3 regions of the Bradyrhizobium sp. USDA 3240 genome follow, and region 2 is predicted to be linked to each of the others. Evidence: predicted binding sites of a transcription regulator. Region 2 holds the regulator's gene; each other region holds the start of a gene.

Region 1 (4,347 bases), 3.1 Mb from region 2:
GGCGGACGCCTGAGCTGCACCGGATGCGGATTCGTCCCCGGGAGTCCTTGGGTCTCGACTGCCGCAACGGCGCCGGCCATGCAAAGCAGGCCGGCGCCGAGAAGCCACAACATGCGGCCGTTCATATGACGTCCAGTGATCCCAGAGCGTTAGTGGTGGTGATGATCGTCAGACGGGCTGACGATCACCGTGCCGGCCGTCGGATCGAGGAACAGCTTGTTCTGCCGATCGTCGCGGTCGTGATCGTGGCCATGATCGAAATCGAACATGTCCGAGATCGATTCGACGCTGTCGTCGAACGAGCCGCCGCCGAGACGCTGGCCGTGCAGCCAGTTGTCTTCGATGAAGCGCACGACCGACGCCTGCGAGATGCGGGTGTGGCTGACGAAGTTCTTTTTGGCGTAGGGCGAGATCACGATGAACGGGGTCCGCGTGCCGGGACCGCAGCGGCCGTTCACCGGCTTGCCTTCGAGGCCCTTCGGCTGCGTCTGCTTGCCGATGCCGCGGCCGCACTGGCCGGGACCGTTGACCTGGTCGGCGGTCGGATCATACGAGGCGCTGATCGGCGCAGTGTACTGGTGGTCGTACCAGCCGTCGGAGTCGTCATAGGTGATGATGACCGCGGTGTCGTGCCACTCCGGCTGCTTCTGCAGGAAGTTGATCAGCTCGACATTGCCGGCCTGCTCGTCGAGCGGGTCGGAGTTGCCGGGATGACCGTCCTGATAGGCCGGCATCTTGATGTAGGAGACGGCCGGGAGGTTGCCGGCTTTCACCGAAGCGTAGAAGTCCTCGAGATCGTAGGCATGATTGGCCGGATCGAGCGTCTTGCTGCCGGGAACGTAGGTGTGGCCCACAGCGCTCACCGAGCTCGGCCGCGCGTGGGTCGGGTTGGCGGTCGACTTGTAGTACTGGAACCAGGCGTGGTGCGGGATGTAATCCACGATGGTGCCGTTGACGTTGCTCGAGAACGTGCTGCGGCCGCAGTTGGTGGTGCCGTTGCTGTTCTTGAGCGTCAGGTCGAAGCCGCCCATGAAGCTGCCCCAGCTGATCTTTTCGGCATTGAGCAGGTCGCCGATGTTCTTGCTGGTCATCAGGACCTGGCTGGTCGTGCTCGAGCAGGAGTCGTAAGCAGGATCGGTATCACCGATCAGCGTCAGGCCGCCCTGGCCGTCGGCGATCGACGATGACGTGCCGACGATGTTCTGCGCGCCGTTGGTCTGGCCGGAAACCACCTCGAGCGCGCCGGGCGTCGACGGACCGAAGGTGTCGGTCCAGTTGTTGTCGCTCATCGCGAAGTTCTGCGCGTAATTCCAGAACGCGGTGACGGTGTTGCCGTCGAAATAGCCCATCACCTGCCCGTTGGTGCCGAAGGCGCCGACGCCGCCGGCAGTGCCGCGACCGGTGAATTCCGGAAACAGGTCTTCCTTGCCGTTGTCGACCGCCTGCTGCTCGGGCGTATAGGCGTGGTTCTGCGAACGCGTGTTGGCCTGCGTGCGGTCGAGCCGGAACGGATTGGTCGCGCCGGTGCCGTTGGCCGGATTGGTGTTCGGGTTGTTGGTCAACAGATTGGCGGTGACGAGGTTGTTGACCTTCGGCGTATGCGGCTTGGCCGTGAACGGAATCGAGCCGGTCGGATTGGCCGCATTCGGGTAGGTCGCGAAATAATGATCGAACGAGCGGTTCTCGTTGAAGATCACGACCAGATGCTTGATCGGCGTTGCGGTGTGAATGTCGTGCGGATGACGATGATCGTGGTCTCTATCATCGTCGTGAGCGGCGGCGCTGCACACAACTGCAGCAGCAGCGACCAGACAGACTCCGACCGTTGAAAGGAATTTCGCCTTCACTTCTTGCCCCATTTTTTAAGGATTTATGACGTCGACATGCGACAAGTTATCCATCGCCGATGACAGCCCTGTGTAAGTTTCATCACAGCGATCCATCATCGCGCGCTCGATTCACGCGTCGGTTGCAGTGCTTGCGAAGGATGTTGGATTGATCTCTATCGCGATGACGCCGGCACGCGCGTCACGGCTCGATCTGCTCCCGCGCATATTGCGTCGGGGACAATCCGACATGGCGGGTGAAGGCGACGCTGAATGCGCTTGCTGAGCCGTAGCCGACACGTTCGGCGATTTCGGCGATGCCGCTTTCGTTCTGTCGGAGCATGTTCTTGGCCATCGCCATACGCCAGGCCAGCAGATACTCCATCGGTGCGACGCCGACAGCGCGGCTGAACCGGTCGAAGAATGCCGAACGCGACAGCGCCGCCTCCTTCGCCAGCTGCGCGACCGTCCAGGCCCGCGTCGGGCTCTCATGCATCCGGCGGATCGCAACAGCGAGACGCTCGTCGGCGAGCCCGCGCACAAGACCCCGCGACGCCGCGGTGCCCGCCGTCGAGCGCAACGCCTCGATCAGGAGAACCTCGAGCAGACGGGGCCAGGATCACTTCGCGCGCCGGGCGGCGTTCGCGGAATTCGTCCCGGACGAACTGCATCAGGGTGGCGAGCCGCGGTTCGCCGCGCACATGCACCAGCTGGGGAAGCAGCGACACCAGCAGGTTCGCGTCCTCCGAGCCGAAGCTGCAATGGCCGATCAGCATCCGCAGATCGGTTGGACCGTCCTGGTCGCCGATATCCTGAACTCTCCGGTGGCGAGCGCGACGGGACGTGTTTCGGCGGTCGGCTTGGGAAACCGCGCGAGGCTCGACATCGCGACGTCATACGCCGCGGGGACCAGAATGAAGTCGCCCGCCTTTAGCTCGATCGCTTCTTGATCGTCGACCTCAAGCCGGCACCCGCCCTGGAGGACCACGCAATAAAACGGTTGCCCGGCATCGGAGCGGCGGACATGCCACGCCCCGGCGCCGACCACGGCCTTCGAGAACCGGGCGCTTGGCTGCAGCAGCGTGACGACCTCCGCAAGAGGATCGATCATGTCCGGACTCCTGCAAATGACTCTTGGACTTTCAAACATAGAGCGTCCGGGCACTGACACCTATCGTCTGTGTCAGTCAAATCACTTCCAAGAGCCCCCAAAGAACAACATGAACACCATCTTGATCACCGGATGCTCGTCCGGCTTCGGACTTGAAACCGCGAAATACTTTCTCGACCGCGACTGGAACGTCATCGCGACGATGCACACGCCGCGCGAGGATGTGCTGCCGCGTTCGGTGCATCTGCGCGTGCACGCGCTCGACGTCACCGATCCCGACAGCATCCATCGCGCCGTCGAGGCCGCGGGACCGATCGACGCACTCGTCAACAATGCAGGGGTCGGCGCGGCGTCGCCATTCGAAACCACACCGACGGCGACGATCCGCGAGCTGTTCGAGACGAACACGTTCGGCACGATGGCCCTCACGCAGGCAGTGCTGCCGCAGTTCAGGCAACGCAGGGCCGGCGTTGTCGTCAACGTCACCTCGAGCGTGACGTTGAGATCGATCCCTCTGATCGCGTCCTACACCGCGACCAAGGCGGCGGTGAACGCATTCACCGAGTCGATGGCGCTGGAGCTGGCGCAGTTCGGCGTGCGCGCGCGCCTGGTGCTGCCGGGCCGTTCGCCTGAGACCCGCTTCGGCGATACTGCACGCGCCCACGCGCAGGGCCTCGACCACGCGGCCTATGCCGAACTCGTGCAGAGTGTCTTCGCTCGCTTCGGCGACGGAGGGCCTGTCACCCACGCGCAGGACGTGGCCGAGGCGGTGTGGCGCGCGGTGACCGATCCGTCGAGCCCGATGCGGATCGCCGCCGGGGCCGACGCCGTGATCTGGGCCGCGGAGAGCCGAGCGTAGGAATAGAGACCGCTACTCAAGACGAATGCATCAGCTTGGTCACCGAGGCCAATCAGGGCAGCGGTCTCGGGATCACCCAGGATCTCGCCGCATTGCGCCGATTTTCTCCTATCGCAATTCGCCGCTGAGAACAGAGAGCAGACATGCCCGCAAACACGCCACAGACTTGCATGGCCGATTTTACTGCATCGTTGATCGAGAGGGACATCCATTCCGCGCTGACATTTCTCACCGATGACGTCGTGCTGTTCTATAGCAACGGGACGGCAATATGCGGCAGGGACGCTTTCGCCTCCACAATGCAGGCCAATTGGAAGCTGGTCGATGACTACAGCTACGCGACCCTGGAATCGATCTGGATCACGCAATCCGACACCTCGGCCGCCGTCATCTACAGCTTCGCATGGACCGGCAGGGTCCGCGGCGAGAACATTGGCGGAGATGGCCGAGGAACCAGAGTGTTTCGCAAAGAGCAATCCGGTTGGCTGATTGCGCACGAGCATTTGAGCACGGGGCAATTGCGCCCCGAGCCTAGCCCTTCATCCCCGTGA
Region 2 (4,347 bases):
TGCGCTTGCCGCGGAAGGCGCCGCTGTCGACGTTGAAGGGGGCAAGGCCAGCGAGCGCTGCGAGCTGTTTCGGTCCGATCCGCCCGAGTTCCGGCATCTGCGCGATGAGCTGCATGCAGGCCACGGGACCCACGCCGGGCAGCGAACGCATTAACTTCGCATCGTCCGCGATCTCCGCTTCGGCTTTAATCAATGCGCTGATGTCGGCCTCGATCTCGGCGATCTCGCTGTCGAGGACCTCGATGAGGCGGCCAATGCGTTCGGCCATGGCGCGATCGTCGGCCTCGCTGCGCCGGTTCTTCTCCTGGGCGCGCATCAGGACCAGCTGATCCCGCCGTTTTGCAAGCCTCGCCAAGGCGTTGCGTGCAGGATCGGCGACCTGCTCGGGGGCGGGCTGCATGGCCCGCGCAAAGGCTGCCAGCATCCGCGCATCGATCGGATCGGTCTTGGCGAGCAGGCCGCTAGCCCGTGCAAAGTCGCGGGCACGGGCCGGGTTGATCCGTGCGAACTGGATCCCGGCCTGACGTAGCGCCTCGCGAAGCGCGAGGTCATAGATACCCGTCGCCTCGAAGACGACCAGCGCATCGCATTGCCAACGCGCCACCTGCTGTGTGATGGCCTGTGTCGCGTTGGCAATGCGCCTCGGCACGCCGTCAGCCTCATCAAAGATATCGAGGTGTTTTTTGGAGATGTCGATTCCGACGTAACGAAGAGCTATGATCACGGTGCCTGTCCCTGTGATGCGAGGTCTGTTGGCGCAGCCTCGTGCAACTGTTCAGGTTTGTAGATGGAACGGGCGGGAGACCGAGCCGGCTCACGGCGTCAAGCGCCAAGGACCCAACGGCTTCCCGCCCACCCCATCATGACAGACTTCCAAGACACAGGGACCCATAACCACGAATGGGTGTTGTTAGAAAGCCGTCTAGCCGCGTGCCGATTGCGACGGCCGCGGCGTATGGGTCCCCTGAGTTCACAAACGAAGTGCAACACTTCCTTGAGGAGGTGTTGCCATGGGGCGGACTTACAAGCAGCTCTCTCTGGACGACCGATGCGAGATTGCCTGTCTATCGGCCAATGGCAGCTCGGTCCGGCAAATCGCGGCAGCTCTGGATCGCTCGCCATCAACAATCTCTCGGGAACTGAGCCGTAATCGGAGCGTTCAGGCTGGCTACAAGCCAAATTATGCCCAGCAACAGATGCGAGCGCGGCGCTGGACGGGCGGACGCCTCGAACGGGAGCCCGTCCTGCGCCGCGCGGTGTTGCAACGCCTTCGCCGAGGTTGGTCGCCGGAGCAGATCGCCGGCCGGCTGGCCCGCGAGTGCGGGCACAAGGTGATCTCCCACGAGACCATCTACCGCTTCATCTATGGCCAACTCAGGCGCACCACGAACTTCAACTGGCGACGCTACCTGCCGCGCGCCAAGAGCAAGCGCGGCCTCCGCGGCAAGCGAGGCGGCAGCCCCGCAAGCTTCATCGAAGGCCGTGTTTCCCTGGCAAATCGGCCCCTTGAGGTTGCCGACCGTAGCGTCGCCGGGCATTGGGAGGCCGATTTGATGATGTTCTCGAAGTACGGTCAGGCCGTGCTGACCGTGCATGAGCGCACCTCTCGCCTGCTGCTCGGCATCCGCCTTGCCAGCAAGGTTGCGCGCGGTGTCGCACGCCATCTCGTCCGCTTCTTCGCTGCCCTTCCACAAGAGCTGCGCCAGACCGTCACCTTCGACAACGGCACCGAGTTTGCCGGTCACCTGGCGCTACATCGCCTCTCGATCGAGACCTTCTTCTGCGATCCCCACGCGCCCTGGCAGAAGGGTGGTATCGAGAACGCCATCGGCAGGATGCGCCGCTTCATCCCTCGCAAAACGGATCTCGTAACCCTCTCGACCGCCAGATTCCGCCAGTTCATCGCCACCTACAACAACACCCCACGCAAATCCCTTGACTACCGCACGCCTGCGGAGTCCTTTGCCGATCAAGTGTTGCACTTCGAGTGTGAATCCACCTCCCGGCTTTCGCCGGGACGACGGCGTGTTGCGGTCTATGATCACTGCACAGCCTTACGGCTGCGGCTCGGCCTTCGCGAAGCGGTCGTCGAGCGCGTAGCCGGCACCGCGCACGGTGCGGATCGGATCCTGCTCGCGGCCCGGATTGAGCAGCTTGCGCAGGCGGCCGATATGCACGTCGACGGTACGCTCATCGATGTAGATGTCGCGGCCCCAGACGCTGTCGAGCAGCTGTTCGCGGCTGAACACGCGGCCGGGATGCTCGAGGAAGAATTCGAGCAGCCGGTACTCGGTCGGACCGAGATCGATCGGACGTCCCGAGCGCGCCACGCGGCGCTTTTCGCGGTCGAGCTCGATGTCGCCATAGGTCAGCACGGTCGCAAGCCGTTCCGGGCTCGCACGGCGCAGCAGGCCCTTCACCCGCGCCAGCAGTTCCGGCACCGAGAACGGCTTGACGATGTAGTCGTCGGCGCCGGTGGCAAGCCCGCGCACGCGCTCGCTCTCCTCGCCGCGCGCGGTCAGCATGATGATCGGAAGCTGCTTGGTCTCGGGCCGCGCCCGCAGGCGGCGGCACAGCTCGATGCCGGACAGGCCCGGCAGCATCCAGTCCAGTACCACGAGGTCGGGAACGCGCTCCTTCAGGCGGGTGTCGGCATCGTCGCCGCGCCCCACCGTCTCGACATCGTAGCCTTCCGCATCGAGGTTGTAGCGCAACAGTGTCGTCAGCGCTTCCTCGTCTTCGACTACCAGAATGCGTGCGCTCATCGGTTTAAGTTCTCTCTCTGTGATGATCCGTTGCCCAGACGCAAACCGAAACGCTTACTTTCCTGAGCACAACCCCCGCGGAAACGACTTGTCGTGAAGACAATCCGGCTCCGCGCCTGCGGATCATGTCCTAGGTACCCGGCACCGTGGTGGCAAAGTTGGTCATGTCGCCCTTCGGGCGCTTGTCGGTGATCTGCTGGCCCTCGATCATGTAGAACACCGTCTCGGCGATGTTGGTGGCGTGATCGCCGATCCGCTCGATGTTCTTGGCGCAGAACATCAGATGGATACAGAACGAGATGTTGCGCGGATCCTCCATCATGTAGGTCAAGAGCTCGCGGAACAGCGAGGTGCAGATCGCATCGACCTCCTCGTCGCCCTTCCAGACGTTCATCGCCGCCGGCAGATCGTGCGCGGCATAGGCGTCGAGCACCGACTTGACCTGCGACAGCACGAGGTCGGTCATGTGCTCCAGGCCGCGGATCAGCTTCAGCGGCTGGAAATCGCTCTCCAGCGCCGCGACGCGCTTGCCCATGTTCTTGGCGAGGTCGCCGATCCGCTCGAGGTCGGTGGCGACGCGCATCGCGCTGACGATTTCGCGCAGGTCGATTGCCATCGGCTGGCGGCGGGCGATCGTCAGCACCGCGCGCTCTTCGATGACGCGTTGCAGATTGTCGATTTCGATGTCGGCGGCGACCACGCGCTTGCCGAGCGCGACGTCGCGACGGATCAGCGCGTCGACCGACTCGGTGATCATCCGCTCGACGAGGCCGCCCATCTCGGCGACCAGGCGAGTCAACTCCTGCAGGTCGCTGTCGAATGCCTTGGCGGTATGTTCAGAAGCCATCTTGTATCTCCTCAGCCGAACCGGCCGGTGATGTAATCCTGAGTCCGTCGATCGCTCGGCGAGGTGAATATCTTGTTGGTGTCGTCGAACTCGATCAGCTCGCCGAGATACATGAAGGCGGTCTTGTCGGAGACGCGCGCCGCCTGCTGCATATTGTGGGTGACGATCGCGATCGTGTAGTCCTCTGAGAGTTCCTGGATCAGCTCCTCGACCTTGGCGGTCGAGATCGGATCGAGCGCCGAGCACGGCTCGTCGAACAGGATCACCTCGGGCCGCACCGCCACGGTGCGCGCGATGCACAGGCGCTGCTGCTGGCCGCCGGAGAGCGACAGGCCGGAGGCGTTCAGCTTGTCCTTGACCTCGTTCCACAGCGCGCCGCCGCGCAGCGCCTTCTCGACCCGATCGTCCATCTCGGACTTCGAGATCTTCTCGTAGAGGCGGATGCCGAAGGCGATGTTCTCGTAGATCGTCATCGGGAACGGCGTCGGCTTCTGGAAAACCATACCGACCCGCGCGCGCAGCAAATTGAGGTCGAGCTTGGGATCGAGAATATTGGTCTGGTCCAGCATCAGCTGGCCGACCGCGCGCTGGCCCGGATAAAGGTCGTACATCCGGTTGAAGATCCGCAGCAGGGTCGACTTGCCGCAGCCCGACGGGCCGATGAACGCCGTGACGCGGTTGGTGCCGAGCGTCAGGTTGATGTTCTTCAGCGCGTGGTGCTCGCCGTAATAGAAG
Region 3 (4,347 bases), 4.8 Mb from region 2:
CAGGACTTCACATAAAGCTTGGTCGGCGTCAGCAGCGCCGCACCGAGCGTCATCACCGGTGCGAACGGCGCCGGCGCATCATAGGCCACGCCGGACAGTTCGACGAGCTTGCGCACCAGCGAATAGCCGTTGGAGTGCACGCCCGAGGACGCCAGCCCGATCACGGCGTCGCCGGCCGCGATATCTCCCGTCGGCAGCAGGGTGCCGCGCTCGGCCGCGCCGACCGCAAAGCCGCCGAGGTCGTAATCGCCGTCCTTGTAGAGGCCGGGCATCTCGGCGGTCTCGCCGCCGATCAGCGCGCAGCCGGATTCGCGGCAGCCCTCGGCGATCCCCGCGACGATCTGCGCGGTGGCCTCCGGGTGGAGCTTGCCGCAGGCGAAATAGTCGAGGAAGAACAGCGGTTCCGCCCCCTGCACGACGAGGTCGTTGACCGACATCGCGACCAGGTCGATGCCGATGCCGCCATGGATGCCGGTCTCGATCGCGATCTTCAGCTTGGTGCCGACGCCATCGGTCGCAGCCACCAGGACCGGATCCTTGAAGCCCGCGGCCTTGAGGTCGAACAGCCCGCCGAATCCGCCGATCTCAGCGTCCGCGCCGGGCCGTGCGGTGGCCCGCACCATCGGCTTGATCAGATCGACCAGACGATTGCCGGCGTCGATATCGACACCCGAATCCGCGTAAGTGAGCCCGTTTTTGCGCTCGGTCATGCCCAATTCCAGATGATAAGGGGCTGGTTACGAGGAATTCCGCCCCCGCGCAATGGCTCGCGGCAATGCTGCCGCGATACTATGTAGATAACACCCGGCCACCGCGCAAAAGAGCCGGATATCGAGTAAAATCAGGCTTCTAGCCGGGAAGCGATTCAAGTTGAGCATTCCGAATATCATCACCCTCGCCCGCATCATCCTGGTGCCGGTGATCGTCTGGGCCATCGTGTCGAGCCAGATGGAGATCGCGTTCGCGATCTTCGTGATCGCCGGCGTCTCGGACGCGGTCGACGGTTTCCTTGCCAAGCGCTTCAACATGGCCAGCGAGCTCGGCGCCCTGCTCGACCCGCTCGCCGACAAGGCGCTGCTGGTGTCGATCTATGTCGCACTCGGAATCTGGGGCGCGGTGCCGCGCTGGATCGTGATTCTCGTGGTGTCGCGCGACATCATGATCGTCTCCGCCGTGATTGTGTCATGGTTGTTCGACAAGCCGGTGGAGATGAAGCCGCTGATGGTGTCGAAGCTGAACACGGTGGCACAGGTCGCGTTCGCGGCTTTGGTGCTGGCCTCGCTCGGCTTCGGCTTTCAGCCGCATCCCTACGACGTGATCCTGATGGGACTGGTCACAATCTTTACTTTGGGTTCGGTGTCCCTCTATCTCGTGGAGTGGGTGCGGCACATGAGCACGATTGAGGCTCGGTAGCGCACGATCCCGGAAAAGTGGAAACCGGTTTTCCCGCGACAAACGCGAAGCGTTTGCGCAGGGATCATGCTAAAATAAAGTGGTTTGGAGATTTGCGTGGCAGGTAGCGTTCAACCTCGTCAATTGGCCTTGGCCCTGCCGCACGAGGAGAAGCTGACCCGCGACGATTTCCTCGAGGGGCCCGCCAATGAGGCAGCGCTGGCGCTGATCGACGGCTGGCCCGACTGGCCGAACCGAATCATGCTGCTGGTGGGGCCTGACGGCTCCGGCAAGAGCCACCTCGCCGCGATCTGGGCCGAGATCGCCGGCGCGCGCTCGACCGCGGCACATGCCCTGACCGCCGACGCGGTGCCCACTGCTCTCGCTACCGGCGCGCTGGTGGTCGAAGATCTGAGGCCGGCGGATTTCGACGAGCGCGCGATGTTCCATCTGATGAATCTCGCGCGCCAGGACGATGCCTTCGTGCTGATCACGGCGCGCGTCCCGCCGTCGGCGTTCGAGATCGAGCTGCGCGATCTGCGGTCGCGGCTACGCGCTGTGCCGACGGTGACGCTGCTGCCGCCCGACGACCAGCTGTTCCGCGGCCTGATCGTCAAGTTCTGTGCCGACCGCCAGATGAGCGTGGACGAGCCGCTCGTCAGCTACCTGACCAACCGGATCGAGCGGTCCTATGCCGCCGTCCGCCAGGCGGTCGAGCTCCTGGATACCGAGGCGCTCCGGCTCGGCCGGCCGGTGACCCGGGCGCTGGCGGCGGAGCTGTTGCGCGATGCTTGAGCAGTCCCGCGGCTTGACGGCGCAGGCCAGCGGAACATCAATGTCATCGAAACGTCATCGCAATATCACATGGTCTGCGCGGCCCTCGGCTAGACCGCCCCAGCCCCCTGCCCGGAATTGGACCAGCACTTGATGGACTCGGCACAAGCACCTGAAATCAAAGAGAAAGAGGCGGAGCTCCCGCCCGTCCCCGCGATCGCGAGCAGCCCCGAGCGGTTCATCAACCGGGAGCTGTCCTGGCTGCACTTCAACCGCCGGGTGCTCGAGGAATCGGTCAATCTCGGCCATCCCCTGCTGGAGCGGGTCCGCTTCCTGTCGATTTCGGCGAATAACCTCGACGAGTTCTTCATGGTCCGCGTCGCCGGCATCAAGGCTCAGGTCCGCGAGGGCATTGCCGAGCGCAGTCCGGACGGCTTGCTGCCGGCCGAGCAGCTCGTGATGATCAACAAGACCGTCTCGCAACTCGCCTCCGACCAGCAGGCGATCTGGAGCGACCTGCGCGAGCTCCTGTCCAAGGTCGGCATCCAGCTGGTCGACGGGCGCGACGTCACCAAGTCCGAACGCACCTGGATCGAGGATCACTTCCTCCACAACATCTTCCCGCTGCTGACGCCGCTGGCGATCGACCCGGCGCATCCGTTCCCGTTCATCCCGAACCTCGGCTTCACGGTCGCGCTGCAATTGTCGCGGATCGCCGACGGCAAGGCGATGAACGCGCTGATCCGCATGCCCGGCAAGATCGACCGCTTCATCCGCATTCCCTCGACCAAGGAAGGCGCGCCGGCCCGCCTGATCACGCTCGAGCAGGCCACCGGCCTGTTCATCGGCCGCCTGTTCCCCGGCTACACCGTCAAGGGCCAGGGCGCGTTTCGCATCATCAGGGACTCCGAACTCGAAATCGAGGAAGAGGCCGAAGACCTCGTGCGCCTGTTCGAGACCGCGCTCAAGCGCCGCCGGCGCGGATCGGTGATCCGGCTCGAGATCGAGGCCACGATGCCCGAAGAGCTGCGCGTCTTCGTACAGCACGCCTTGTCGGCCGCAGACGATGAAGTGATCCTGGTCGACGGCGTGCTCGCGATGAACGAGCTGTCGCAGCTCACCCGCCTCAATCGCCCCGACCTCGAATTCCCGCCCTACGTGCCGCGCCATCCCGAGCGCGTCCGCGACCATGGCGGCGATATCTTCGCCGCGATCAGGCAGAAGGACCTCGTGGTTCACCACCCCTACGAATCCTTCGACGTCGTCGTCCAGTTCCTGCAACAGGCGGCGCGCGATCCCGACGTGGTCGCGATCAAACAGACGCTCTATCGCACCTCGAACAACTCGCCGATCGTGCGCGCGCTGGCGGATGCCGCCGAAGCCGGCAAGTCGGTGACCGCGCTGATTGAATTGAAGGCGCGGTTCGACGAGGAAGCCAATATCCGCTGGGCGCGCGACCTCGAACGCGCCGGCGTCCAGGTCGTCTACGGCTTCATCGAGCTGAAGACGCACGCCAAGCTGTCGATGGTGGTGCGCCGCGAGGGCGGCAATCTCACGACCTATGTGCACACCGGCACCGGCAACTACCATCCGGTCACCGCCCGCATCTACACCGACGTCTCCTACTTTACGTCGGACCCGATCATCGGCCGCGACGTCGCGCGGGTGTTCAACTACATCACCGGTTATGCAGAGCCGAGCGACATCGAGAAGATGGCGGTGTCGCCGCTGACATTGCGCAAGCGGATCATCGAGCACATCCACGGCGAAATCGCCCACGTCAAGCATGGCCGGTCCGGCGCGATCTGGATGAAGATGAACGCGCTGGTCGATCCTGACATCATCGACGCGCTGTATGAGGCCTCGCAGGCCGGCGTCTCGATCGAACTCGTGGTGCGCGGCATCTGCTGCCTGCGGCCCGGACTGCCCGGATTGTCCGAGAACATCCGCGTCAAATCGGTGATCGGCCGGTTCCTGGAACACGGCCGAATCTATTGCTTCGGCATGGGCCAGGGCCTGCCGAGCGCAAAAGCTGCTGTGTATATCTCGTCCGCCGACATGATGCCGCGGAACCTCGACCGCCGCGTCGAGGTGCTCTGTCCGCTGCAAAATCCCACGGTGCATCAGCAGGTTCTCGAACAGATCATGGTCGCGAACCTGAAGGACACCGAGCAGAGCTGG

The links. Region 2 encodes PhoB, which activates phosphate uptake and scavenging genes when phosphate is short. Its sites were predicted from a motif close to TGTCATNNANCTGTCAT; they were not measured.
Region 1: ACVIGA_RS02590 (phospholipase C) is a predicted target of PhoB. The motif match lies at 1,862-1,878, and genes of this name have one in related genera.
Region 3: ACVIGA_RS39600 (RNA degradosome polyphosphate kinase) is a predicted target of PhoB. The motif match lies at 2,229-2,245, and genes of this name have one in related genera.

What each region holds. Positions count from the first base shown of each region.
Region 1 is NZ_JBSSGD010000002.1:430,077-434,423, forward strand. It holds gene ACVIGA_RS02585 (cytochrome-c peroxidase) at 1-113, opposite strand, end outside; gene ACVIGA_RS02590 (phospholipase C) at 150-1,847, opposite strand; gene ACVIGA_RS02595 (helix-turn-helix transcriptional regulator) at 2,029-2,322, opposite strand; partial or broken gene ACVIGA_RS02600 (cupin domain-containing protein) at 2,315-2,976, opposite strand; gene ACVIGA_RS02605 (SDR family oxidoreductase) at 3,047-3,796, shown strand; gene ACVIGA_RS02610 (YybH family protein) at 3,967-4,347, shown strand; gene ACVIGA_RS02615 (alpha/beta fold hydrolase) at 4,328-4,347, opposite strand, start outside.
Region 2 is NZ_JBSSGD010000002.1:3,504,280-3,508,626, forward strand. It holds gene ACVIGA_RS17310 (IS110 family transposase) at 1-724, opposite strand, end outside; partial or broken gene ACVIGA_RS17315 (IS30 family transposase) at 1,011-2,000, shown strand; gene phoB (phosphate regulon transcriptional regulator PhoB) at 2,055-2,765, opposite strand; gene phoU (phosphate signaling complex protein PhoU) at 2,896-3,612, opposite strand; gene pstB (phosphate ABC transporter ATP-binding protein PstB) at 3,624-4,347, opposite strand, start outside.
Region 3 is NZ_JBSSGD010000002.1:8,305,069-8,309,415, reverse strand. It holds gene purM (phosphoribosylformylglycinamidine cyclo-ligase) at 1-710, opposite strand, end outside; gene ACVIGA_RS39610 (CDP-alcohol phosphatidyltransferase family protein) at 871-1,413, shown strand; gene ACVIGA_RS39605 (P-loop NTPase family protein) at 1,510-2,187, shown strand; gene ACVIGA_RS39600 (RNA degradosome polyphosphate kinase) at 2,320-4,347, shown strand, end outside.